Regions from separate parts of the Streptomyces sp. NPDC016677 genome, predicted to be linked through region 1. Evidence: riboswitches for the same ligand, from Rfam matches in the RefSeq annotation. Region 1 holds a riboswitch; the other holds the start of a gene.
What was found. Region 1 has a riboswitch for cobalamin ahead of ACZ3IG_RS21605 (GHMP family kinase ATP-binding protein). Riboswitches for the same ligand answer to the same signal wherever they lie in the genome.
Positions count from the first base shown of each region.

Region 1 (7,750 bases):
CACGAACATTTCGTGACGGCGCACGACTTGTGCGGGAAGGGTTGACGGGGTACGCCGACCTCCTATCATCCAGAATGCTCGACACGTCGCACCATGTTCGACATTTCGAATGCGACAGGGCCACTCCGGACGATGAAGTCAAGGTGAATACCTCCATGGGCATGTCATGGCCACATCAACCTTTCATTCGTCGCCGCACGCTCGCGGCCGCCACCGGCCTGGCCGTCGGCGCCCTCCTCCCCCCTGGGGCCGCCCTCGCGGCTGCGGCGCAGTACACGAACCCGGTGATCTGGCAGGACTTCGCGGACATCGACATCGTTCGCGTCGGCGACACCTACTACGCCTCGGCCTCGACGATGCACTACTCGCCGGGCGCGCCCGTTCTGCGGTCGTACGACCTGGTGAACTGGGAGATCGCCGGCCATTCGGTACCCGTCCTCGACTTCGGCGCCAAGTACGACCTGAACGGCGCCCGCGGTTACGTCAGGGGAATCTGGGCGTCGTCACTGGCCTACCGGCCCAGCAACAGGACCTTCTACTGGCTCGGCCAGATCGACTTCGCCCGGACGTACCTCTACACCGCCACCGCGGTGGAGGGGCCGTGGAACAGGCTGACGACGATCAGCACCCCCTACTACGACGCCGGCCTGCTCGTCGACACCGACGACACCCTCTACGTGGCGTACGGCAACACCACCATCAGCGTGGCCCAGCTCTCGCCCGACGGCCGCAACCAGGTCCGTACGCAGGAGGTGTTCAGGACACCGTCCAACGTCGGCACCTTGGAGGGCGCCCGGTTCTACAAGATCAACGGGCAGTACTACATCTTCCTGACCCGTCCCGCGAACGGCCAGTACATCCTCAAGTCCTCGAACGGCCCCTTCGGCCCGTACACGATGCGGCAGGTCCTCCTCGACCTCCGCGGACCGATCCCCGGCGGCGGCGTGCCCCACCAGGGCGGGCTGGTGGGGACGCAGAGCGGCGCCTGGTACTACATGGCCTTCGTCGACGCCTACCCCGGCGGCCGCGTGCCCGCCCTGGCACCGGTCACCTGGACCGCGGACGGCTGGCCCGTCGTACAGCTCGTCAACGGCGCGTGGGGCACCACGTACCCCAGTCCGGCCGTACCCGCTCCGCCCCGCCAGGTCACCCCGATGACCGGCATCGACACCTTCGACGGTACGGCCCTGAAACCGAGATGGGAGTGGAACCACAACCCCGACAACACCAAGTGGTCGGTCGGCGACGGCCTGACCCTGCGGACCGCGACCGTCACCGACGACCTCTACTGGGCCCGCAACACCCTCACCCACCGCGTCCAGGGTCCCACCTCCACCGCCACGGTCCAGCTCGACCACTCCGCGATGCGGGACGGTGACCGGGCCGGGCTCGCGCTGCTGCGTGACTCCTCCGCCTGGATCGGCCTCAAGCGCGACGGAGGTACGACCCGGGTGGTGATGGTCACCGGGCTGACCATGGACGGCAACTGGAACACCACCGGCACCGGCACCGAGACCGCGAGCGCGACCGTCTCCGGCGGCCGCGTCTGGCTGCGCGCGAACGCGGACATCCGCCCTGGCGCACCGCGCCCCGGGACCTTCTCCTACAGCACCGACGGGATCACGTTCACCCGTCTCGGACCCGCCTTCTCCATGGGCAACGACTGGCGGTTCTTCATGGGCTACCGGTTCGCCCTCTTCAACCACGCCACTCACGCCCTCGGCGGCGCGGTCCGCGTCACGCGGTTCGAGGTGTCCACACCCTGAACCGATCCATCGACCGCGATGGACCCGGCACCGCGACCGGCATCACCCAGAAAGAGGGAGCAGGCCGCAACCAGTGCCCAAGCCATCGAAGCTGACGGCGGTCGCCGCTTCAGGCTGCTGGATCCCGACCACCCGGCCGGCTCCCCGGGCGCCCCGCGCCACGTCCGAGAGCAACCCGTCCGGACCCGGGCCCGCCCCGCCCGGACAGTGAGGAGTCAGGCGCTGGCCCGGACGGCCAAGCGAGTGGGGAGGACCAGCGGGGTGGGCTCCTGCCCGTCGACGAGCGCGACGAGCATGCGCGCCATCTCCCGTCCGAGAGCCTCCACGGGCTGATGGACCGTGGTGAGCGGCGGATCGGCGACCTGGGCGACCGCCAGGTCGTCGAAGCCGACCACGGCGACGTCGGCGGGGACCCGTCGGCCGGCCTCCCACACGGTGCGCAACGCCCCCACCGCCATGTTGTCGTTGGCGGCGAACACTCCGTCCACATCGGGGTGTCGCGCCAGCAGCGCGGCCATGGCGGCGGCTCCGCTGGGCTCGGTGAAGTCCCCCTCCAGCGGCGGGAACGGATCGAGACCGGCGCCCAGCATGGCGTCCCGGTACCCGCGGTACCGGGCACGCCCGGCCTCGGTGTCCAGCCGCCCGCAGATCACGGCCACGCGCCTCCGGCCGAGGGAGACCAGATGCTCGGTCGCCTCGCGCGCTCCGCCGACGTTGTCCACGTCCACGTACCACCGGGGAGCCGGACCGACCGGGCGCCCGCCGAACACGACGGGCATCTGCGCCTCGTCGGCCATCCGGATCAGTGGATCGTCCTCGCGCAGCGCCATCAGCATCACACCGTCCGCGCCACCGGCCCGCAGGAGTTCCCCGACCCGCTTGCGGCCCCGGTCGGAAGCGGCCAGGCACAACATCAGATGCAGGTCCGCCTCGTCCAGGGCGGCCGACGCCCCCACGATCACCCGGGCGAAGAACGGATCGGCGAAGATCGACGGGTCCTCCCCCGAGACGACCAGGGCGGCCGCTCCCGTCTGACGAGTGGCCAGCGCGCGGGCGGTCGGATTGGGTACGTAACCGAGTTGCCGCACGGCCCGTTCGACAGCCTCGCGCTTGGTGCGGCTGACGTGCGGGGCGTTGTTGAGGGCACGGGAGGCCACGGAGCGGGAAACACCGGCGCATTCGGCCACCTCGTCGAGCGTCGGACGCCGACGCGGCGCTGCTTCTGCCATGACCCGTGAGTCTTTCACAGGCGCGGAGCGCGCAGGACCGCGAGAGATGGGACCGCTTCCAGCTCAGTGGCCTCACAGGGCCCGCGAGCCCTGTGAACGTCCCATGCCGCGGGGACCGTTGACAGCTTGCGCACCCGCCCCGACGATTGGGACCGCTTCCAGTGGGAGCGCTCCCAAAGCGTCCTCCGAAACCGAGGTACTGTCTTGAGCCGCAGACTCCGCACCCTGATGGCAGCGCTCTGTGCTCTGCCTCTGGCGTTCGCCGCCGCACCCTCCGCCCACGCGGCGGACCCCACCACCATGACCAACGGGTTCTACGTGGACCCCGACTCGAGCGCGAGGCGGTGGGCGGCCGCCAACCCCGGCGACGGCCGGGCCGCCGCGATCAACGCCTCCATCGCCAACACACCGATGGCCCGCTGGTTCGGCTCCTGGAGCGGCACCATAGGCACCGCGACAGGTGCCTACGCCGGAGCGGCGGACTCCAGGGACAAGCTGCCCATCCTCGTCGCCTACAACATCTACCACCGTGACTACTGCGGCGGGCACTCCGCCGGCGGAGCCGCCTCGCCGTCCGCCTACGCCAACTGGATCGCTCAGTTCGCCGGAGGCATCGCGGCCCACCCGGCCGTCGTCATCCTCGAACCCGACTCCCTCGGGGACTACGGCTGCATGACCCAGGCCCAGATCGACGAACGCGAGGCCATGCTCACCGGTGCCCTCGCCGAGTTCAACCGCCAGGCCCCCAACACCTGGGTCTACATGGACGCCGGCAACCCGCGCTGGGCCGACGCGGCGACCATGGCCCGACGCCTCCACGAAGCCGGCCTCCGACAGGCCCACGGCTTCTCGCTCAACGTCTCCAACTACGTCACCACCGCCGAGAACACCGCCTACGGCAACGCCGTCAACAACGAACTGGCCGCCCGCTACGGCTACACCAAGCCGTTCGTCGTGGACACCAGCCGCAACGGCAACGGCTCCAACGGCCAGTGGTGCAACCCCTCCGGCCGCCGCATCGGCACGCCCACCCAGACGGGCGGAGGCGCCGAGATGCTCCTGTGGATCAAGACCCCGGGCGAGTCCGACGGCAACTGCGGTGTCGGGACCGGCTCCACGGCCGGCCAGTTCCTCCCCGAGGTCGCCTACAAGATGATCTACGGCTACTGATCCAGCACTCCCACCACCCGGGAGGCGACCGGCGGCCCGCCGGGGCGGCGGGCACTCCCCCGGCCATCTCAGCTGAACGCGGGCGCGGCCGACTCCGGCCACGGCCCAGTCCCGCAGTCGGCGCCAGGCCGTCACCCCGGGCCGGGCCACCGCTTCTCTCGGCACGTCGCGCCAGGCCACGCCCTGCGCCGCAGGACGTGAACGATGCCGGCCAGTGCGACCCGGTCCCGCGCCAGGAGCTGCCCGGGAGGGCGGTGCCGCCGTGCGCGCACCCGCTGCTGCGGGTGCGCGCACGCGACCCGGTCGCGCCGCCGAGTCGTCCGCCGCCTCCGCCCGAGCCTCCCAGGCGATCACCGCCCCACGCCGGGCGAAGCGCTCCGCCTTCGGGAAGGTCACGCTGCCCCGTACCGCTGCGCGACCAGCCGCCGGCGCCGGCTTCACCGCCCGCCGTGTACGACTCCCGCTCCCACGGCCGTCGGCGTCTTCGCGGACGCCGAGGCAGTCGGGGACGCGTACCGGTGCCGCGGCACGGCACGGGCCGTTCGCTGTTCCGGTCAGGGTGTCATGCGCCGTCCGTCCGGCCCGCCCGGTGTCGGCAGTCAGTCCGTCTCCTGGGTGTGGGGGGCCGTCGCGGGCGGATCGGTCGGACGGTCCCGTCCGCCGTCGCGGCCGGACACCACCACGACGACCAGTCCGACGACGACGGCCCCGACCGCGACCCGTCCCGCCACCCGCACCCACCAGCCCGGCCGGGCCGCGCCCCCGCCGGGTGCACCCAGCCGTTCGGCCCGCCGGGCGGGCCGCAGCAGGCGGAGCAACAGCAGTACCGCGACCGGGATTTGCAGCAGCCACAGGACGGTGCGGGGCCACTCCCCGTACCAGACGTTGGTTCCGTACAGCAGGGTGTGCCACACGCTCAGCACGTAGACGACGATCACGAACCGGTGCAGCCGTCGCCAGGTGTTCGCTCCGATGCGGTGCCGGACGTAGAACAGCAGCCCGAGCGGGATCGCCAGGTACAGGGCCCCCTGGCCGATCGGGATGGCGGTCCGGCCGGTTCCGGAGTCGTACCAGCCGGGTACGAAGGTGTCCGCGAAGGCCACCCACAGCCGCTCCGCCCAGTCCACCTTCGTCTCGTAGCGCACGAGTTCCGCCGCGAACATCAGCGCGTGTGCGAACATCAGCGCCGTCGTCGTCAGGCTCGTGGTGCGGTGCCAGCGCTCCAGTACCTGCCGGGAGACCGGCAACCGGGTGGGCCGTGGTCCCGACAGCAGCAGGCCGAGCATGACCGTGCCCCAGGCCCACAGCAGTCCCGACCAGCCGAAAGCCTGGCTGAGCAAGTACATCCAGTAGGTGCCGGCGTCGTCCATGAACGGCATGACCGCGACCGTGTCCGAAGCACCCGATTCCATACGCGTCCACAGGAGCGCGAACACGAGCGCCGTGACCACCACCGCCGCGGCGGCGTCGGGCAGGGCGGACCGCAGATCGGCGCGGAGCACGACGCGGTCGCCGGGGGGCCGTCGCCGTCCGCGCGGGGCTGCCGCCCCGTCCTCGTCCGGCCTCACGTCTGACGTCATCAGGGGCCTCCCGGGCACCGGCCACCGCGGCAGCGGTGTGCATGTGTCGTGAGACAACGAGTCTGGCTGATGAGACAGCGATCCCCAGAGGCGTTATCCGGCCAGAGCCGCCCCCGACAACTGCGCAGGGATACGCCGGGTTCCGCCTTCCCTCCACATTCAAGACAACCGCAGAACTCCCACTGTCCCAGAAGTACGGGCGCCCTTACGCTGATGCACGCAGTCGGTTCGCGCCTCCCGTCCGCCCGGACGCCCGGTGGCGCGACGCAAGAGGGAACCCGGTGCGAATCCGGGGCTGTCCCGCAGCGGTGAGCGGGAACGAAAGCCGTCGATGTCACTGGGCCGGCGTCATGGCCGGGGAAGAGACGGCCGGTAGGTGTCCGCCCTGTCGGCGGACGTGCCCGCGAGTCCGAAGACCTGCCACTGCGCCCGCTTCCCGAGCGGGCTGTGCACGTGACCTCGTGGACCGGGTCGGCGGTACGGTCGGTCGTGCGTGTGGCCCCGTCTCCTTCCCTGTCGGTGTGCAAGACCCGGTACGGAGGAGGACGGTGTGCGGGAGCCAGCCGATCCATGTCGGCCGTACCGGTCCTTCGTCGACGTGCCGGCCGACGGACCGGGACCGACGGTACTCGGACCCGTCGCGGGCGTCCTCCAGGAACCGGGCCTGTCCGGCGGCACGGTCTCCGGTGTCTGCCACGGCACCCTGGGCGAGCTGTACCAGGGCCCGCTGCGAGCGGGCACCGATCCCGAGATCGCGGTGGTGTCCTTTCCCGTGGACCGCCACTCCTGGGTGTACTTCACACCGAGGACGACGGCCGGCTCACCGGGTCCGCCGGCACTGGGTGAGAAGTCGGCGACAGCGGCGCGCCTCTTCCTGGAGCACTACGGTCTCACCTTGCCGCCCGGCGACTGGCGCACCCATTCCGAACTGCCGGTGGGCGTGGGAATGGCCAGTTCCACGGCGGACATCGTGGCGACGCTGCGCTGCCTGTTCCGCGTCTTCTCCCTGCCGTACGACAAGGACGTGGTCCTCGGCGTCCTGGCGGACATCGAGCGCGCCGACAGCGTCTTCCTCGACGAGTTCGCCCTGTACCTCAGCGGCCGGCACCGGGTGGTGCGGCGACTGGGCCCGGACCTCGGCTTCCACACCGCCTACGTCATGGAACCCGGCACGGTGGACACCGCCGCCGTCACTCCCCTGCTGCTGGACCACTACCGGCGCCGCGGCGAGGAATACCAGCGGTGTCTGACCGATCTGCTGAAGGGTTTCGGCTCGGGTGACCCGGCCGCCGTCGCCCGTGCCGCGACGACCAGCGCCGCGCTGTCCCAGGAGGTGCTGCCCAAGACGACCTTCAGCAGCCTGCGAGCCCACCGTGAGCGGTTCGGCGCCGACGGCGTCTTCGTCGCCCACACCGGCTGCCTGGCCGGCTATCTCTTCGCCGCACGCCCACGAGCCGAGGTCAAGTCCGAACTCTCCGCGTTCTTCCACTCGCTCGGCCACCAGTGCACCTTCGCCCAAGGAGGCTACGGGTGATCCACCCCCACATCGCCGACGCTCTGAAAGTCCCGGACCTGGTCCGGCTCACCGACGGCCTGGTCCTGCTGCGGTTCGAGTCGATGAAGATCTACTCGGCTCTGGCCGCCGTCCGTCATCTGCTGGAGCGGGGCACGGTCCGTCCGGGCCAGACCCTGATCGACAGCTCCAGTGGCATCTACGCCTACGCCCTCGCCCTGGCGTGTCACCGGTACGGCATGCGGTGTCACATCGTCGCGTCCACCACCGTCGACACCACCACCCTGGCCCAGTTGGAGATCCTCGGCGCCACGGTGGAACGGGTGAGACCGTCGCGCGACCTCGCACTCGACCAGGAACTGAGGGTGCGACGGGTGCGGGAGATACTCGCCGAGCGTCCCGGGCACCACTGGATGCGCCAGTACCACGACGACGTCCACTACCTCGGCTACCAGGAGGTCGCCGACCGGATCGCGGCGGAGTTCCCGGCCG
Region 1 is NZ_JBVHEO010000007.1:311,125-318,874, forward strand. Features, by position in the region: gene ACZ3IG_RS21585 (glycoside hydrolase family 43 protein) at 162-1,766, shown strand; gene ACZ3IG_RS21590 (LacI family DNA-binding transcriptional regulator) at 1,982-2,995, opposite strand; gene ACZ3IG_RS21595 (glycoside hydrolase family 6 protein) at 3,200-4,165, shown strand; gene ACZ3IG_RS21600 (ferric reductase-like transmembrane domain-containing protein) at 4,765-5,745, opposite strand; cobalamin riboswitch at 5,953-6,183, shown strand; gene ACZ3IG_RS21605 (GHMP family kinase ATP-binding protein) at 6,296-7,279, shown strand; gene ACZ3IG_RS21610 (cysteine synthase family protein) at 7,276-7,750, shown strand, end outside.

Region 2 (7,750 bases), on a different contig from region 1:
TCGTCCGGGGGAACGCTCCGGTAAGGGGTGGCGACATGCGTCATGAAGGGTCCTTCCCAGGAGGAGGATCGGCAGCCGTCCTTGACGGCTCCGCCGCAGGTCATGCCACTATTGTGAGCAATTACTCAGGTCGTTCGCCACTCGCTTTCGCGGGCCTGGCCAGGAGGTTCCATGACATCCGGCAAACGCGCCATCGCCCCACGTAAACAGCCCCGTCAGGTCCGCGCCGAGCTGACCCGGCAGCGCATCCTGGACGCGGCTGCTCACATTTTCGAGGAGTACGGCTACGCGGCGGGCACCACCAACCGGATCGCCGAACGGGCGCGGGTCTCGATCGGTTCGCTCTACCAGTACTACCCGAACAAGGACGCGATCCTGGTGGAGTTGGTGACCCGGCACCTGGAAGCCGGGGCGGCCAGTGTCGCCCGCTACCTGGCCGAGGGGCTGCCCGCATCGCTGGAGGACACCCTCCGGGTGTTCGTGCGGGCCGCCATCGAGAACCACGTCGACGATCCGCGGCTGCTGCGCATCATGGCCGAGGAGGCACCGCGGTCGCCGGAGCTGCTGGCGAAGGTGAACGACTACGAGGCAGAACGCTTCCGGCACACCCAGGAGTTGTTCGAGAACCACCCCGAGGTCCGGGTGGCCGACACCGAGGCCGCCGCCCGGCTCGCCGTGACCACGGTGGAGCTGGTGGTCCACAAGGTCTGCTCGGCTCCCGACCCGCTGGGCACCCGGCGTCTGGAGGACGAACTCGTCGCCATGCTCCACCGGTACCTCACCGGCCCGGAGTGAGCGTCAGGCCGGGGCCAGGGGCGGGGACAGCCGGCCGGTGCGGCGCAGGAAGCGGATGACCGGGCGGCCGTGGCCGCCGTCGGTTACCTCGGCGCGGACGCCGTAGACCCGTTCGATCAGGGAGGGGGTCAGGACGTCGCCCGGGGTGCCTTCGGCGACGGCCCGGCCCTCGCCGAGTACGAGGACGCGGTCGCAGTACATCGCCGCGAGGTTGAGGTCGTGCAGGGCGACGACCGTGGTGACGGGCAGGCTCACGACCAGTTCCAGCAGGTCGAGCTGGTGCTGGATGTCGAGGTGGTTGGTGGGTTCGTCCAGCAGCAGTTCGCGCGGTTCCTGCGCGAGGGCGCGGGCTATCTGGGCGCGCTGGCGTTCGCCGCCGGACAGGGTGTGCCAGGACTGGTCCGCCCGGTCGGTGAGGCCGGTGCGGTCGAGGGCGGCCGCGACGGCCCGGCCGTCCGCGGCCGATCCGGCCGCCCAGGGGCGGCGGTGCGGGATGCGGCCGAGGGCGACGACGTCGCGGACGGTCAGTTCGGTCTGGGTGTGGGCGTGCTGTTCGACGGTGGCGATTCGGCGGGCCGCGGTCCGGCGGCCGACGCCGGTCAGGGGCCTGCCGTCGAGGGTGACGACGCCTGCGGCGGGCTGGAGCACGCCCGCGAGCAGTCTGAGCAGAGTGGACTTTCCCGACCCGTTGGGGCCGAGCAGGCCGACCGTCTCGCCCGGGCGGGGGGCGAGGGTGACGCCGTCCACGACGAGCCGGCCGCCCGCGCGCCTGCCCACACGGTCGGCCCGCAGTCCTCCGGCTCCGGGAGCGGCCGTCCCGGAGCCGGCCGGCTCGCGAGTCGTCTCGGGACCGGCCGTCTCATGTGCCGTCCCGAAGCCGGCCGTCTCGCCGGCCGTTTCGGGACCGGCCGTTTCGGCACCGGCCGCTTCGGAACCAGCCGCTTCGGCACCGGCCGCTTCGAGGCCGATCGTCTCGCCGGCCGTCTCGGGGCCGACGGTCTCGGGCTCGTTCACGCCCGCCTCCGGCCCCGGTAGAGGACTGCCACGAAGGCGGGCACGCCGATGAGGGACGTCACCACTCCCACCGGGATCTCCTGCGGGTCGAGGACGGTACGGGCCAGGGTGTCCACCCACACCAGGAACACGGCCCCGGTCAGCACGGTGACCGGCAGCAGCCGGGCGTGGGCGGCGCCGGTCAGCACGCGGGTGGCGTGCGGCAGGACCAGCCCGACGAAGCCGATCGCCCCGGCGCAGCTGACCAGGGCGGCGGTGAGCAGGGCGGTGGCGCAGAGCAGGACGAGGCGGGTACGGGCCACGCGCACACCGAGGCTCGCGGCGGCCTCCTCGCCGAAGGTGAACGCGTCCAGGGTGGCGGAGTGGACCAGGCAGACCACGAGTACGGCGGCCAGCACCCCGGCGCACAGCAGCACCTCGGTCCAGCCGGCGCCGGTGAGCGAACCCAGCAGCCAGAACATCACGCCCCGGGTGGTCTCCGCGTCCGCCGAGGTCAGCACGGTGAACGAGGTGAGCGCGGAGAACAGCTGCATGGCGGCCACCCCGGACAGCACCACCCGGTCGACGCTGCCGCCGAGGCTGTGACTGAGCAGCAGGACCAGCCCGAAGGAGAACAGCGCGCCGAGGAACGCGCCGGCGGACAGCGACACCGCTCCCCCGCCCACGCCGAGCACGATCACGGCGACCGCCCCGGTCGAGGCCCCGGAGGAGACCCCCAGCACGAACGGGTCGGCCAGCGGATTGCGCAGCAGGGACTGCATGACCGCCCCGCACAGCGCGAGGCCGGCGCCGCACACCGCGGCCAGCGTCGTGCGCGGCATGCGCAGGTCCCACACGATGCCGTCGCGCAGCGGCGCGAGGTCGGTCCGGCCCAGCCCGAGGTGGGCGGCGACCGAGGCCCACACATCGGCGGTGGAGATGTCGGCCGGCCCGATGGTCACCGCGACGGCGACCGACACCGCCAGCGCGGCCAGTCCGGCCACGGTGAGCAAGGGGGTCCGTATGCCGGTCACTTGGCGAACCCGAGGTCCCGCAGGCCGGCCGCCACCTTCTCGATGCCCTCCACCGTGCGGATGGACGGGTTCATCGCCTGTCCGCTGAGCAGGACGTACCGCTTCTTCCGCACGGCTGTGAGATTGCGGGTGGCCGGGTTGGTCTCCAGGAACTCGATCTTGGCCTTGGCGGTCTCGGCGGTCTGGGACTCGCGGGTCAGGTCGCCGAGGACGATGACGTCGGGGTCGCGGTCGGCCACGGTCTCCCAGTTGATCTGGGGCCACTCGTCGTGGGTGTCGGAGAAGACGTTCCGCGCGCCGAGGGCGCGGGTGATGGCGCCGGGGGCGCCGCAGCATCCGGCGAGGTAGGGCGACTGGGAGTTGGCGAACCAGTACATGAGGGAGACGTCGGAGACCTGGAGGCCGTCGGTGGCCTCGCGGACCCGCGTCCTGAGCTGCCGCACCAGTCGGTCACCGCGCTCGTCCACACGGAAGGCGTGCGCCAGGTCGCGTATCTCGCCGTACACCGTGTCGAGGGTGAGCGGCGTACCGCGGGAGCCGTCGCCGCCGCTGTCGTTGTCCTTGCCCGCCTCGCAGTCGGACGGGGAGACATAGGTGGGCACGCCCAGTTTCTCGAACTGTTCACGGGTGGCGACACCGCCCGTGCCGAGTGTGGAGACGAACGAGGCGGTGACGAAGTCGGGTCCGGCGTCCAGGACCTTCTCGAAGGAGGGGGCGTTGTCGGCGAGCCGGGGCACCCGGGCGTTCGCCTTCTCCAGGCCCTTCATCACGGGGTCGGTCCAGGTCGCGGTGGCGACCAGGCGGTCCGCGAGCCCGAGGGAGAGGAGGATCTCGGTGCTGCCCTGGTTGAGGGAGACGGCGTGCCGCGGCGCCGACTCCAGGGTGACGCGGTGTCCGCAGTTCTCGATGGTGACCGGCCGGCCGGCGGACGGGGAGCCGTCCGTGGCCGTGTCCTCGCCGTCGGAGGTGCCGCAGGCGGTGAGCAGCAGGACGGAGGTGAGCAGCAAGGCCGCGGAACGGGGGACGGAACGGAACACGGGCATGCCTCGGGTGTCGGGGCTCTGGACGCGGAGCCTGGCCTACGGTCGCCCTCCGCACGGGGTGCGGAGGTGCCAGCAGGTCTTCGGACTCGGGTTCGTCCGGACGAGGCGCCTTCCCAGGACCGTTCCCGCCGTCGCGCGGTTCCCGTCCCAGTGGCGTCAGTGCCCCGCCCGTCCCCCTCACCGCTGCGCGTCAGTTCCGGATTCCCACCGGATTCCCTGACCACCGAGGTGGCGTGACTGGCCTCGGCAGACTACCAAGCACCCCGACCGGGGCGGTGCGGCGGGGCGACGGCGGTGAGACGCCGGCGTATCCGCTCGACGCCGGCGGGGGTGCGCAGCGGCGCGGCGGTGGCACAGCCGGGCAGGCCGGCCTTGACCAGGGCGCTGAGCAGGGCCCGGGGGCCGCTGTCGAGGTAGGTGGTGAAGCCTCCTTGGCGCAGGGCGCGCAGGGTGTGGTGCAGGGCCATGGGTTCGGTGAGGTGGGCGGCGGCCACGGTGCGCAGTTGGGCGGGGGTCCGCGCCCAGTGGCCGGCGGTGGTGTGCACGGCGAGGGCGGGGCGGGCGATCGGCTGGGCCCGCAGCAGACGGCGGAAGGAGCGGTGGACCTCCCCGAGCAGCGGATGGTGGAAGGCGGTGCGGCTGGTCAGCCGGGTCACCCGGTGCCCGTCGTCCAGCAGCGCCCGCTGGAGGCGGGCGAGCTGGCCGTCGGGACCGGCGAGGACCGTCTGGGCGGGCGCGTTGCGGGCGGCGATCCGTACCCGCTCCGTACCGCAGGTACGGATCAGGTCCGCCGCCCGGTCGGCGCCGGCGTCGGTGGCCACCATGCCGGCCGCCGGCAGTCCGGCGGTCCTCAGCAGCCGGTCCCGTACGCACAGCAGTTGGACGCCCTGGCGCACGGTGACGGCCCCGGCGACGGTGAGAGCCGCCAGGTCCCCGACGCTGTGGCCGAGGACCGCGTCGATCCAGGGGCCGGCGAGGTCGAGCAGGACGGTGGCGGCGGCGACCACCGCGGCGTAGGTGGCCAGGTCGAAGCCGAGCGGGTCCGCGCTCAGGAGTTCCTCGGGGCCCGGGGCGTCCGCCTCGGTGAGGAGCCGGCCGACCGGCACGGCGGCGGGGCCGCGGTCCGGCGCGTGCGCGTCCACGGTCGCCAGCACCTCGGCGACCGCGGGCACTTCGCGCAGGTGCCGCAGGGCGCCTGGGAGGTAGGCGCCCTGCCCGGGACACATCAGGACGGTGCGCGGCCGGTCCCCCGCCCGCGCCGGGGGGCCGTCGGCGCTCGCGGAGCGGGGATCGACGGGACTGGCGTCGACAGGGCCGGCATCGACGGGACGGGGGTCCACGGAACGGGGGCTCATGGCGCGGGGGTTGACGGGACGGTGGTCCGTGAGGCGTCGGTGGTGGCTCACGGGACGGTGGTGAAGGCCAGCGCGACGTTGTGCCCGCCGAAACCCATGCTCGTACTGACCGCCGCCAGCGGTCCGGCGGGCAGCGGTTCGGGACGGCGGCCGACCACGTTCAGACCGATCGCCGGGTCCACGCGTTCGAGGCTGCGGGTGGGCGGCGCCGTTCTGTCCCGCAGGGCGAGGACGGTGGTGACGGCCTCGATGGCTCCGGCGGCGCCCAGGGTGTGCCCGAGGGCCGCCTTGGTCGCGCTGACCGCCACGTCGTCCAGCACCTTCCCGAACGCCGTGTGCAGGGCCTGGGCCTCGCTGAGGTCGCCGACGGGCGTGGAGGTGGCGTGCGCGTTGATGTGCCGGACCTCCTCCGGTAAGAGACCGGCGTCGTCGAGGGCGGCGGTCACGGCGGCTGCGCAGCCCGTGCCGCCGGGCGCCGGCTGGGCGACGTGGTGGCTGTCGTTGGTGATGCCCGCCCCGGTCAGGCGGCCGTGCACCCGGGCACCGCGGGCCGCGGCGTGCCCGGCGCTCTCCACCACCAGCATGCCGGCGCCCTCCCCCATCACGAAGCCGTCGCGGTCGGCGTCGAACGGACGGGACGCCCGCTCGGGGTCGTCGCACCGCCGGGACAGGGCGCGCAGCCGGGCGAACCCGGCGAAGACCAGGGGGTGCAGGCCGGCCTCCGCGCCGCCCGCGATCACCACGTCGGCACGGTCCTCCCGGATCAGGGCGAGGGCCTGGGCGAGGGCCTCGGCACCGGACGCGCAGGCGCTGACCGGGGTGTGCACACCGGCCGTGGCGCCGACCATCAGGCCCACCTCGGCGGCGGCGTGGTTGGGCAGCATGACCGGGATGGCCCGGGGGCTGACCCGGCCGGGACCGCCGGCCTCCAGCCTGCGGTTCTGCTCCAGGATGCTGAGGAGCCCGCCCAGCCCCACACCGACGATGACGACGACCCGGGAGCCGCCTCCCGCCAGGGACGTCCCCTCCAGGCCGGCGTCGCGCAGCGCCTCCCGCGCCGCGACCAGGGCGAACTGCGCGGAACGGTCGCAGTGCGCGGCCTTGGCGGGCGACAGCTCCGAGCCGGGGTCCACGGCGGCGGGCGCCGCCGGATACACCTGGGGCGGGCCGTCCGGGGCACCGAGGTCGAGGCTCTCGACCCCGCAGGCGCCGTCCAGCAGGGCCGCCCAGGTGGACGGGACGTCACCGCCCAGGGCCGTGGTCATGCCCAGCCCCGTGACGACGGCGGCGGTCTCGTCACGGGCCCGCGCGGCCCGGTCCCGTGGGCTCACGCGGCGCCACCGGCCGGAGCGGGGGCCACGGAGAGAAGATGGTCGACGATCTCGCGGACCGTGGTCAGTCCCGCCGCGTCGTCCACCGGGACCTGGACCTGCCAGCGGTCCTCGATCGCGGCGATCAGTTCCAGCAGGGCCAGCGAGTCGACACCGAGGTCGTCCTTCAGGTCGCTGTCGAGGCCGACTTCCTCGACGGACACGTCCTCGACGGTGGCGGCCAGCAGTTCACGCAGTTCGTCGAAGAGCGCGCGGTCGTCGGCTGTGGGCGGCATGGGAGGTCCTCCTTGGTCGTGGCGTGCGGCGCGCCCGGGAACGGTCCGGTGGGCACCGTCCGTCCCGAGCGCTCCGACACGGCACCGGCGTCCGCCGGATGCACGCCGACAGCCTTTCCGACCGTCCCGAACGGTAAGCGCCGCTTCACGGAAGACCCCGGGGCAGCCGGAGCACGCCAGGGGCGCTCCACAACTGCCGTGCGAGCCACGTGCGTTCGGGCGCCCCATGGCGCGCTCAGGGTGAAGGGCGCCCCGTGCGTAAAGGGGCCGCCGAGCGCCCTTCAGTCCCTTCGTTCCGTCCGTCGCCGGCCGGTGGGCTCAGCCCTCGTCCTCCTCGTCCCCTTCGTCGTCGCCCTCGAAGAAGTCGCCGACCTCGTCGACGACTTCGGCCGCGACCATCCCGCCGACGACGCCCACGGCCAGGCCCGCGGCACCGGCGGCGACGGCGGTGCCGATGCCCGGGCCGGAGCGGTGACCGTCGTGGTGGCCGCCGTGGTGCTCCTCGTGCCCGTGGTGCCCGTACGAGGCGTGCGAACCGTAGGAGGCCCGGTGGTCGATCAGCTCCCGGATCCAGCCGTCGACCTCGGCGTTCCAGTCGCGCACGTCGTGGTGGCCGACGGTGAAGCGGGTGAGGGCGTCGTGCCCCTCGGTGAAGAACCCGCCGCGCTTGTCGGCCTCCAGGACGACCTCCAGGCCGCCGGGGTGGGCGAGGAAGGTCAGTTCGATCTCGTTGACCTGGTGGGCGTACCGCGGGGCCGGGACCAGCTCGATCTCCTGGTAGAACGGCAGCTGCTGCCCGGTGCCGCCGATCCGGCCGTACTCCAGGTCGGCGGAGCGGAAACCGAAGCCGAGCTGGCCGAGCGCCTCCAGGATCGCCTCCTGGGCGGGCAGCGGTGCCACGGTGAGCTGGTCCAGGTCGCCCTT
Region 2 is NZ_JBVHEO010000002.1:172,659-180,408, forward strand. Features, by position in the region: gene ACZ3IG_RS06085 (MSMEG_1061 family FMN-dependent PPOX-type flavoprotein) at 1-44, opposite strand, end outside; gene ACZ3IG_RS06090 (TetR/AcrR family transcriptional regulator) at 172-795, shown strand; gene ACZ3IG_RS06095 (ABC transporter ATP-binding protein) at 799-1,587, opposite strand; gene ACZ3IG_RS06100 (FecCD family ABC transporter permease) at 1,806-2,822, opposite strand; gene ACZ3IG_RS06105 (ABC transporter substrate-binding protein) at 2,819-3,865, opposite strand; cobalamin riboswitch at 3,920-4,122, opposite strand; gene ACZ3IG_RS06110 (ACP S-malonyltransferase) at 4,117-5,220, opposite strand; gene ACZ3IG_RS06115 (beta-ketoacyl-[acyl-carrier-protein] synthase family protein) at 5,268-6,551, opposite strand; gene ACZ3IG_RS06120 (acyl carrier protein) at 6,548-6,826, opposite strand; gene ACZ3IG_RS06125 (sporulation protein) at 7,145-7,750, opposite strand, start outside.
Region 2: another riboswitch for cobalamin. It lies ahead of ACZ3IG_RS06105 (ABC transporter substrate-binding protein); the one in region 1 lies ahead of ACZ3IG_RS21605 (GHMP family kinase ATP-binding protein).